DNA from 3 places in the Lysinibacillus sp. genome. Region 1 is predicted to be linked to each of the others. Evidence: riboswitches for the same ligand, from Rfam matches in the RefSeq annotation. Region 1 holds a riboswitch; each other region holds the start of a gene.
The links. A riboswitch is a leader RNA that binds a small molecule or an ion and turns the genes downstream of it on or off. The one in region 1 is predicted to bind cobalamin.
Positions count from the first base shown of each region.

Region 2: another riboswitch for cobalamin. It lies ahead of RT445_RS18870 (ABC transporter substrate-binding protein); the one in region 1 lies ahead of RT445_RS05065 (ATP:cob(I)alamin adenosyltransferase).
Region 3: another riboswitch for cobalamin. It lies ahead of RT445_RS04710 (FecCD family ABC transporter permease); the one in region 1 lies ahead of RT445_RS05065 (ATP:cob(I)alamin adenosyltransferase).

Region 1 is NZ_DAMDAY010000013.1:495-3,779, forward strand. Features, by position in the region: gene RT445_RS05060 (ABC transporter substrate-binding protein) at 12-962, opposite strand; partial or broken gene RT445_RS05065 (ATP:cob(I)alamin adenosyltransferase) at 946-1,499, opposite strand; cobalamin riboswitch at 1,664-1,861, opposite strand; gene RT445_RS05070 (hypothetical protein) at 1,955-2,509, opposite strand; gene ytvI (sporulation integral membrane protein YtvI) at 2,599-3,285, shown strand, end outside.
Region 2 is NZ_DAMDAY010000112.1:4,557-7,841, forward strand. Features, by position in the region: gene RT445_RS18865 (elongation factor G) at 1-857, opposite strand, end outside; cobalamin riboswitch at 1,040-1,226, shown strand; gene RT445_RS18870 (ABC transporter substrate-binding protein) at 1,353-2,348, shown strand; gene RT445_RS18875 (NAD(P)/FAD-dependent oxidoreductase) at 2,408-3,085, shown strand; gene RT445_RS18880 (S9 family peptidase) at 3,158-3,285, shown strand, end outside.
Region 3 is NZ_DAMDAY010000011.1:32,827-36,111, forward strand. Features, by position in the region: gene RT445_RS04705 (heme ABC transporter ATP-binding protein) at 1-357, opposite strand, end outside; gene RT445_RS04710 (FecCD family ABC transporter permease) at 363-1,409, opposite strand; cobalamin riboswitch at 1,555-1,743, opposite strand; gene RT445_RS04715 (biotin transporter BioY) at 1,887-2,483, shown strand; gene RT445_RS04720 (YdhK family protein) at 2,606-3,175, shown strand; gene RT445_RS04725 (response regulator transcription factor) at 3,217-3,285, opposite strand, start outside.

The DNA of each region.
Region 1 (3,285 bases):
GCCTTGAATTGTTATTTAAATAACTCTGGATACACAGCTTTAGCTACTAATTCTACTGCTTCTCCAATACGTGGACCAGGACGATTAGAGATATCAGTATCAAGAGACTGTACAGCTTTATCTTGAATAGCTTTCACAGTATTCCAACCATCACGTGTCAAAATTTCCCCTATAGGATCTTCTGTATAGTTTACTGTTGTTAATATAACCTCTGGATTTTTCGCAATAACCTCTTCCTCAGACACTTGCGCCCAATTGTCTAAATCAGCAAAGACATTCTTAACATTGGCTGCATTTAATATTTCTTGCTGGAAAGTTCCAGCGCCTGCCGTATAAATATCTGGCTTAGGACTAATCTCTAAATAAACATTTTTCGGTGCTTTTACTTCTTTCACCTTTGTTTGTACTTCAGTAATTTTCGCTTTAATCTGTTCGTTTAATTCATTTCCTTTATCTTCAACACCCATTACAGCAGCTAGTTGTTCAATATCCCCATAAACATCATCAAATGATGTGGCAGATTCAATAACAAATACTTTCAGTCCCGCATCTTCTAATGGTTTCAATGCATCCTTAGAGCCAATTGTGTAAGCAATGACCACATCTGGCTTTAAGGCTATAATGCGTTCACTATCGAAATTCTGAGAATCAGATACTCGTTCGATTTTTTGTGCTGCTTCTGGATATGTGTCATACTCTGTTGCTCCTACGATTTTCTCACCAACACCTAGTGCAAATAAAATCTCCGTATTACTTGGTTGTAAAGAAACAATAGTTTTTGGTACTTCTTTAAATTCTACTTCTACACCACGATCATCTGTTACTTTGTAGGTTGTTTGTTCAGTTTGTTGCGTATCCTGTGAAGCCTCTTTATTTTTTGTATCTTCTGAGGTACCACAACCTGCTAAAACTAATATTAGTACTAGCACTGATAGCCATTGGAAATTAAATACTTTCTTCATTCTTACTCTCCCTTTTCTTTTTCATTGGATAGGATTTACTAATAAACGGTATTTCAGCTATACCTGCTTGGTGATTCATATAGACTGCCATGACAAAGCATACATTTGCTAACAAGCCTAAGTAGTCGAAAAGGATAGCTGGTACCTCTCGTTCCTCTGAAACCTTATGTAATGTACGATATGATTTTTTGGCTTCACTGCGGCAAAGATGTAAAGCAGCAGCAGCCTCTGTGCCCTGAGGTAAAACAAAACTTTGTCTTCCTTCACATGACGAACATAAAAGTCATAGCGTTCGCTTAACCAAGAAAGATCTTCTTCTGTTACTGCTAGCTTTCCTCGGACTGAACCATTGACATGGTAAGCCATAGGTAATATAAGCAGCAAATCATCTACGACAACTTGTACATCCTCCTTTTTTACTGCAGCTAATGCAACCCCTAGATGTGTTGTGAGACTATCTGTTCGAATCTCATAATCAACCGTTGAAGCCTTCTCACGCATAAACGGATAACAAGAATAACGTGCATCCTTTTTCACTTGATGTACCCCCTTCCCATTTTGATAAATTCTTACATGAACGATAGCATAAAAAAACGCCGCTCCTTTAAGCAAAGGAACGACGAAAATAACATAATGATTGCCAATTACTATGACATTACCTATGTAATTTGCCGTATATCCTCCTAGCTTCCGAAGAGTTGTTATACGTTCAAATAAAGGTCGGTCTCCTGGCTTGTACAATTCATTAATGAATTTTAATGAGCTATAAAGAACCTTCCCATCTCCTTGGAGACAGTGGTATATCTTTATAATGGCTGTACTTACAGTTGCGGAAACAGCTTCGGTTTTTCACCGAATTCCCGATTATGCTAGTTAGCACCTTTATTCTGCAAGAATATTTCATTTGTAAAGCAGTTTACCATATATTAATAGGAAAAAACAGTTGTACTCCAAATAGAAACTTTACATCTGTACAAAAAAACACCATCTCGCTACTTTGAACGGATGGCTGCCTTATATTTCTTTTTGTGTTTAACTTCGTGCTCTTCATCAATTAAGCGATGTGCAATAGCTATTAATTTAGAGTCATTCGTTTGATCATAAAGCTTTTTAAAAGAAATAATAATATCATAGCGAATAAGAGAGGGATGCTTTTCATCCAAACATGTTTGAAATCTCTTAGCTAGATACGAGACAACTAAGTCTCTTTGTACTTGACCTGCTAATCCAATTTTCCAAATAGCTTGTAACGCGTTCCTCGCCGTGGCAAATCGCTCATCATACGTCACAGCCCAAATTTTCAAAAAATCCTCCAATACCCTTTCTTCTGGATCACTTTTTGCGGCTAAGGCACATAAAATTTGTGCAGCACGTGCACGAGCATGTCCATCTTTGTATGTAAGTGCTTGTACAAGCTGTTCCCATACTGCATATGTCCAATCTACGGGCTCCTGCATAATTTTCATTAGTTCCTCGTAAGATTCATATTGAATATCGTGGTCACGCTCTGTTAGATTACTAAAAAGTTGCAAAATCTCTTTTTCCATAATTTATCCCTACCTTTATTGATTCAGAACGTAATAAAATTTGATTTATGGTACACTTAACTTAATTTTTTCGCAAAGAAGGTGAGTTTATGAATAAATTTAATGCTAGGAAATTGATTTTTCGAGTAATTGTGATTCTATCCTTACTTGTAGCTGCCTATTTTATTATCCCTGTGTCCATGCCTTTACTATTTGCAGGTATAAGTGCATTTTTCTTAGAACCAATCGTCATGTTCTTTAAAAGGCGATGGAAGATGTCACGGAAAATAGCAGTTGCTTTTATATACATAGTGAGTGTTATGGTTATATCTATTATTTGCTATCTGTCCATTACACAAATCATGTCGCAAATAATTTTACTATCTAAGCAAGCTCCCTATTATATTTCCAAGCTATCAGATATGTGGCTCCATATGCAAGAAAATATCTCTAAATATACAGAAGACTTTCCACCAGAAGTAAGTGCTTCACTTCAAAAAACCACAATGGATTTCATAAAAAAAGTTGAAGAATTCTTTTTAAGCTTCTTTAATTATAGCAAAGTTTCAGCCTTCTTTTCAGAAATTCCAAGCCTATTTATCAGTCTTCTCGTTTATATGATTGCTCTATTCCTATTTATGCTTGATTTGCCTAAATTAAAGCAAATCACTTATAAATATTTAAAGCCCAACACTGCAAAGAAAATAAAGATTATCCTTAATCGTCTAAAGGATGCAACTTTCGGTTATATGAAGGCACACTTATTTGTAAGCTTTATTATTGGAGGCGTCACACTT
Region 2 (3,285 bases), on a different contig from region 1:
TAAAGGCGAATTTCTGTGATTTTTTCTGTTGTCTCGCCAAAGGTAAATTCATCCCGCACATGTAAGGACCCCTGCATGGCCTTCATAAAGGTTAAACGCTGGTGGCCGTCGTGTCGTATTTTAAAAACCTCTCCCTGAAACGGTGCATCCTGTTCAAAATGAGTATCGGTTAATAGAGGAAGCTGGGCAATAAATTCCTGAATGCCCTCATCCTTTAAGGCCGAGCCTGTAAAGCAAGGGAAAGCACATTCACTTGTAATCATGTCCTTTAGCTGTGCTAGACATTGTTCATGTTCCAACGATTCATTCAAAAAGGCATCGAGTAATTCTTCATCTCGCTCTGCCAGCCATTCCATCATACTACTAGAAAGATAATCTGCTCGAAGCGGTTCATCGATCAACAAGACATCTGGTGAGCAATCTTTACGTAGCTGCTTCATGACTGCCTCTACGTTGGCCCCTTCACGATCGATTTTATTGATAAAAAAGAAGGTTGGGACATGATATTTACGTAACAGCTGCCATACTGTTTCTGTATGACCTTGCACGCCCTCCACTGCACTGATAATAATAATGGCGTAATCCATGACTCGAATGGAACGCTCCATTTCAGGGGAGAAATCGACATGCCCTGGTGTATCAATTAACGTGTATGTATCATCGCCGATGTTCATGCGACCTTGCTCGGCAAATATGGTGATGCCACGCTTGCGCTCTAATTCATGATTATCGAGAAAGGTATCCTGGTGATCGACACGGCCTCGGGCTTGAATACTATTTGTATGAAAAAGTACTTGCTCAGAAAATGTTGTTTTCCCTGCATCGACATGCGCAAGTACACCAATTGTTTTGTACATAACCAATCCTCGTTTCTATCCATTGCTTTCTTCCCATTGTAACAGAATTCTCGTAGAAATATTTCTTGTAAAATAGTTCGTCTTTATGTCGAAATAGTGCTAATATAATGGGGATTATGGATGTCACGCCATGTTCCTCATTGCGTGATTAATCTTCTTCTGCTAGTCTATCAATAGTATTAACCATTATAAAATGTATTGGTGCAAATGGCATTTGTCATTTGCTTAAAAGGGAAATCGGTGTAATTCCGATGCTGTCCCGCAACTGTAAATGGGGAGTCTATACAACGTGCCACTGTAGTGTAGCTATGGGAAGGCGTATAGATGATGAACCTAAGCCAGGATACCTGCCAATATGAACTGTTAACTAAGAACCACGAGGATGGGGATAGTGATAAAGGTGACCATACCATTTTTTCACTATGCTTCTCTCTTGGCGACAAGAGGGTTTTTTTATGCCCTCAAAACTATATTCATAACAAAGGAGATTAGGACATGAAGAAATGGAATAGTTTATGGCTCATCATGGTCATTGCCTTAGTAGCTGTTTTAGGCGCTTGTAATGCAACGGACAACAAAGAGTCTGCAGAACAGGGTGAAAAGGTTGAGCCGTCCGAGACAGCAACAACAGAAGTAACGATCGAAAATAATGATACAACGCAAACATATAAGGAAGCACCAAAAAAAGCGATTAGTTTAAATCAGCATGTAACGGAAATCATGCTGGCATTAGGATTAGAGGATTCCATGGTAGGAACAGCTTACTTAGATGATACAATCTATGAGCCATTACAAGAAGCTTACGATAAGGTCCCTGTGCTTTCAGATCAATATCCAACGAAGGAGCAAGTAATTGATGCAGAGGCGGATTTCTTATATGCAGGCTGGAAAAGTGGCTTTGGTGAAAAGGGCGTAGGAACTCCGGAAGAGCTAGAGGCATTAGGGATTCATACGTATTTACATACAGCTTCCAATATGACAAAGCCGACATTAGAGGATATTTTCACTGATATTCGCAATATCGCGAAGATTTTCCGGGTGGAGGATCGTGGAGAAGCCTTAATTGAGCAAATGACGAAAGACGTAGAAAATGTACAGTCGAAATTACCGAAAGATGATGAAAATTTACGTGTGTTAGTGTTTGACAGCGGTGAAAAGGATATCTTTACAGCTGGTCAAAACTTTATGAATGAGCTAGTGACCATCGCTGGTGGTCAAAATATTTTTGGTGATGTGGAATCCGGCTGGACAACCGTATCAAAAGAAGATGCAGTAGACCGTAACCCAGAGGTGGTGGTTGTCATTGATTACGGTGAAACAACAGCAGAACAAAAGATTCAATTCTTAAAAAATGATCCCGCATTAAAGGAGATGGAAGCTGTTAAAAATGAGCGCTTTGTTATTCTTCCGCTATCAGCAGCATCTGAAGGAGTTCGAGCAGCAGAGGCGATTGAAATTTTAGCAAAAGGCTTCTATCCTGAAAATTTTTAATCTAACAACAATCCGAGCTAGCGTTTTTGCTAGCTCCTTTTTCATAAGGAGAGATATCCATGAATGCATTTCAAAAAAACGTACCAGATCAAACCTTCGAAACACTTAGCCAACAAGGCGAATTTACACGCTTAGCTGTCAGTCCTGGCATTATTAATAAGCATTACACGCCAGCACAATTTCAAAAAATAGCCGAGATTGTTGGAGAAAAGGGGGCAATTAAGTATTCGGCTTCTTATAGTATTATAGTATCCGTCCCGACGAGTGCTGCCGCACAAGCTGTTCAAGCCTTACAGGAAGCGGGTCTACATATTGCACCAGCAGTACCTAATATCGTCATGAAGGCATGTGATTTTTGTGATGGTGAAAAAATGGAGGCAGTGCATATTACAGAACAGCTCTATCATACGTTAGAGAGGATTCAGGTCCCTTCGAGAGTGCGTGTTAACGTGAATGGCTGTGCATCTGCCTGCTATAACCCATCTTTTGATGATATAGGACTCGTTTATCAAAACGAAAGCTTTGATGTTTATTTAGGGGCTATACCGATGGGGGCAAAGGCACAGGCTGGCACATTATTTGCAAAAAAGGTAGGGGTAGAACAGATTGAAGGCTTTGTGCTACAAATTATAAGTCTTTATCAGGAGTATGCACGTCCTCATGAGCCCTTTTATAAATTTTATCGTAGAACAAAATCAACTGAATATTGGGAAATAGTAAAAGATTCTATTAAATAGCAGGAATATTACTTAGGGTGTCGAAGTATTGTAATAAGGCAATAAAAATTACAAATCCAAAGGAGTAAGAACATGACATCGAAACAAGGAATTCAACCAGAAGATCTTTATCACTTAAAATCGGTAGCAGATCCCCAGCTATCACCTGATGGCACTGAGGTAATATATGTAGAGACTCGTATTGATGAAAAGAAAAAAGA
Region 3 (3,285 bases), on a different contig from region 1:
CACAATTCGGAAATCTTGTTCTTGATCAAGCTCCAATAGTTTTTTATGTGGCGTTCTTCCCATACTGACTAAATCATGTACGGTGAAGTCAAATAAAACAGGTGTTTCTTGACTAACAACGGCTAAATTTTTAGCAATCGATTTACTTGATTGCTTTAAAATATCTTGTTCGTTTAATAATACCGTACCACTTTCCGGTTTTAGCAGACGATACATATTTTTTAGCAATGTGGATTTGCCGCTACCATTAGGGCCAATGAGTCCAACAAGTTGTTTTTCTTTTATTTGAATACTTACTTCATGTAGTATACGCTCATCGTAAATGGAGAATGATAGCTGCTTCGCTTCTAATGTCATATAAGTTAGTCCCCTTCACCGAAAGAATAATTGTTACGACGGAGTAGCCAAATAAAAAATGGTCCTCCACAAAAGGCCGTTATAATACCAATTGGCATTTCTTGAGGTGCGATGATTATTCGGGCAAAAGCATCTGCCCACACTAAAAAGATTCCTCCAATTAAAGCACTAATAGGTATCACATATTTATAGTTTGACCCCACAATTAACCGAACGATATGTGGAATGATTAATCCCACAAATCCAATAGAGCCACTGACTGCGACAAGTACACCAGTTAACAACGAAACAAGTAAAATGAGCTGAATACGAAATTGCTGTAAATTAACCCCTAATGTTACAGCTGCCTCTTCCCCTAGTAATAATAAATTTAAATTTCGATAGTGTAGCCATAGTAGCCCAAATACGAGGAAGAATATGAAAGCCGGGATTACAATATTATTCCACTTGGCTCCAGCTAGACTCCCTAGCATCCAAAACATAACAGCCTTTAAAGCCCCTTCTTGTTTCGACATCATCAAAATGAAATTGGAAACGGCCGTTAAAATAAAGGACACAGCCATCCCAGCCAATAACAAGCGAAAAATTGAGACACGACCACCAACTCGTGATAAGAAAAATACGAGCGCAATGGCAAGTAATGACCCTAAAAATGCAGATACAGAAAGAGCATAGATTCCTAAAAATGAAAAGGCACCTAAAATAATTACTGAGGTCGCTCCAACAGCTGCACCTGACGAAATCCCTAATATATAAGGGTCAGCAATGGAATTTCTCACAAGTGCCTGAATTGCTGCCCCAGCAATAGCTAGACCAGCTCCAACAATAGCTGCGAGTAAAACACGTGGTGCTCTTATTTGCCAAATAATGATTTCCTGTGAGCGACTCCAGTCTTGCTCTATGCCATTTTGTATAATGGGGATTTTAGAAAGAATAACTTTCCATACATAGAAGGGTGTAACTGATACAGACCCAACCATAACGGCTATTGTCATAGAAACGATTAATACGAAGAAAAGTATTAAGGAAAAAAACATAAATTTTTTATTCATCCGTTTAAAGCTCCTACTAAGTATTGATGGATGAAGCAATAAAAAAAAGGTATTCCATACGAAAATACGCATAGAAATACCCTAGATTAAACAAAGTCAGAAAATATCCAGCTATTGTCCGTAATTGCTTGCATCCTCGTGGGCATTACAGGTATTACTAATGGCAGGTCTCCTGGCTTCGAATCAGCATCCTATAATGGCCTTCCCATACTAACACAGTGGCAAAAAATATTATAAGACTCCTCGTTACAGTTGCGGGACAGCGTCGGACTTCCACCGACTTCCCTTTTAAGTGACATTCAAAAAATATCACACCAATAGTACTTAAAGTTATAAAATTGTGACGATTCTATCATACATTTTTATAACTAGTTAGTCTACACTATAATTGAGTTAACTTAAAACTATAATAAGGTTGACACAATTATATTCGTTTTTTACACTAGCAGTAAGAAGGTTTATAACGAGGTGAAATTTATGGCTACTGCTACACAACAGAGTCATCATAAATTAAGAACTATTGACATTACCTATATTGGGTTATTCTCAACACTTATGATGATAGGGGCTAATATTACCTCCTTTGCCCCATTTATGATGGTGGGTGGTGTACCGATTACACTACAAACGTTTTTTGCTATTTTAGCAGGACTGGTTCTTGGTAGCAGAAAGGGTGCGCTCGCCTGTACAGTTTATATGTGCATAGGATTAGCAGGAGCGCCTGTTTTTGCTCGTTTTGGTGGGGGAGTTGGACAAATTTTAAGCCCTACCTTTGGGTTTATTATTACATTTATTGGAGCAGCATTTGTTGCAGGACTAATTGTAGAACGAAGTGCAACAAAGAAAAGCTATATTGCGGCAGCGTTAATCGCAACTGCGCTTAATTATTTCCTAGGGACAAATTGGATGTATTTTGCCTACAAACTATGGGCAAGTGCACCAGAGGTCTTTTCATATAAACTAGCTTGGCTCTGGATGATCCCCCCACTACCAAAAGATTTTATCTTAGCGATTTTCGCTGGCATCTTCGCCTATCGATTACAAAAAACATTGAAAATCATGCCCATTCAATAAATAATTCCTCACATCTTTCTTGTTAGATGAAAGATGTGATTTGATTTTTGGTAGTAGATCATGTCCATTATTTCTGCACATTTATTTGCTACAGTATTAGCAAATAGTGAGGAGGATATGACATGATATTCAAACAAAAATGGTCAATGGCACTACTATCAGTATTAGCTTTACTTACTTTATCTGCTTGTACGGAGGATCAAACGAAGCCTGCGTCTACATCTAATCATACGACTGAAGAAATGGATCATTCGACAATGAACCATTCAAGTTCAGGCGAAGTACCAGCTACATTAAAAATTGCTGAAAATCCGAAGTTTCCTGTAGGAAGTACAGCTATTATTACGAACGGGCATATGGACGGTATGAAAGGTGCAGAAGCAGAAATAGTCGGGGCCTATGATACGACTGCTTATGTTATTTCCTATGAACCAACTACAGGTGAAGAGCCTGTTAAAAATCATAAGTGGGTCATTCACGAAGAATTAATTGATCCCGAAGAAGCACCTCTGGCTCCTGGTACAGAAGTAAAAACGGATGCAGCGCATATGAAAGGTATGGAAAATGCGCTTGTCCATATTGAAGAGGCTGTACAAACAACTGTTTATATGGTGGATTACACTTCCACTTTAAATGGTGAGGCAGTAAAAAATCATAAATGGGTAACAGAAGAAGAGTTAACTTCAAAATAATTTAAACAACCTCTCCCAGTAGGTATGGTAGAGGTTGTTTTCTAGTTTTTATGTTCAAGTGCTGCGGACTTATGCCATTTATAACCGATACCCCATACTGTTTGTAAATA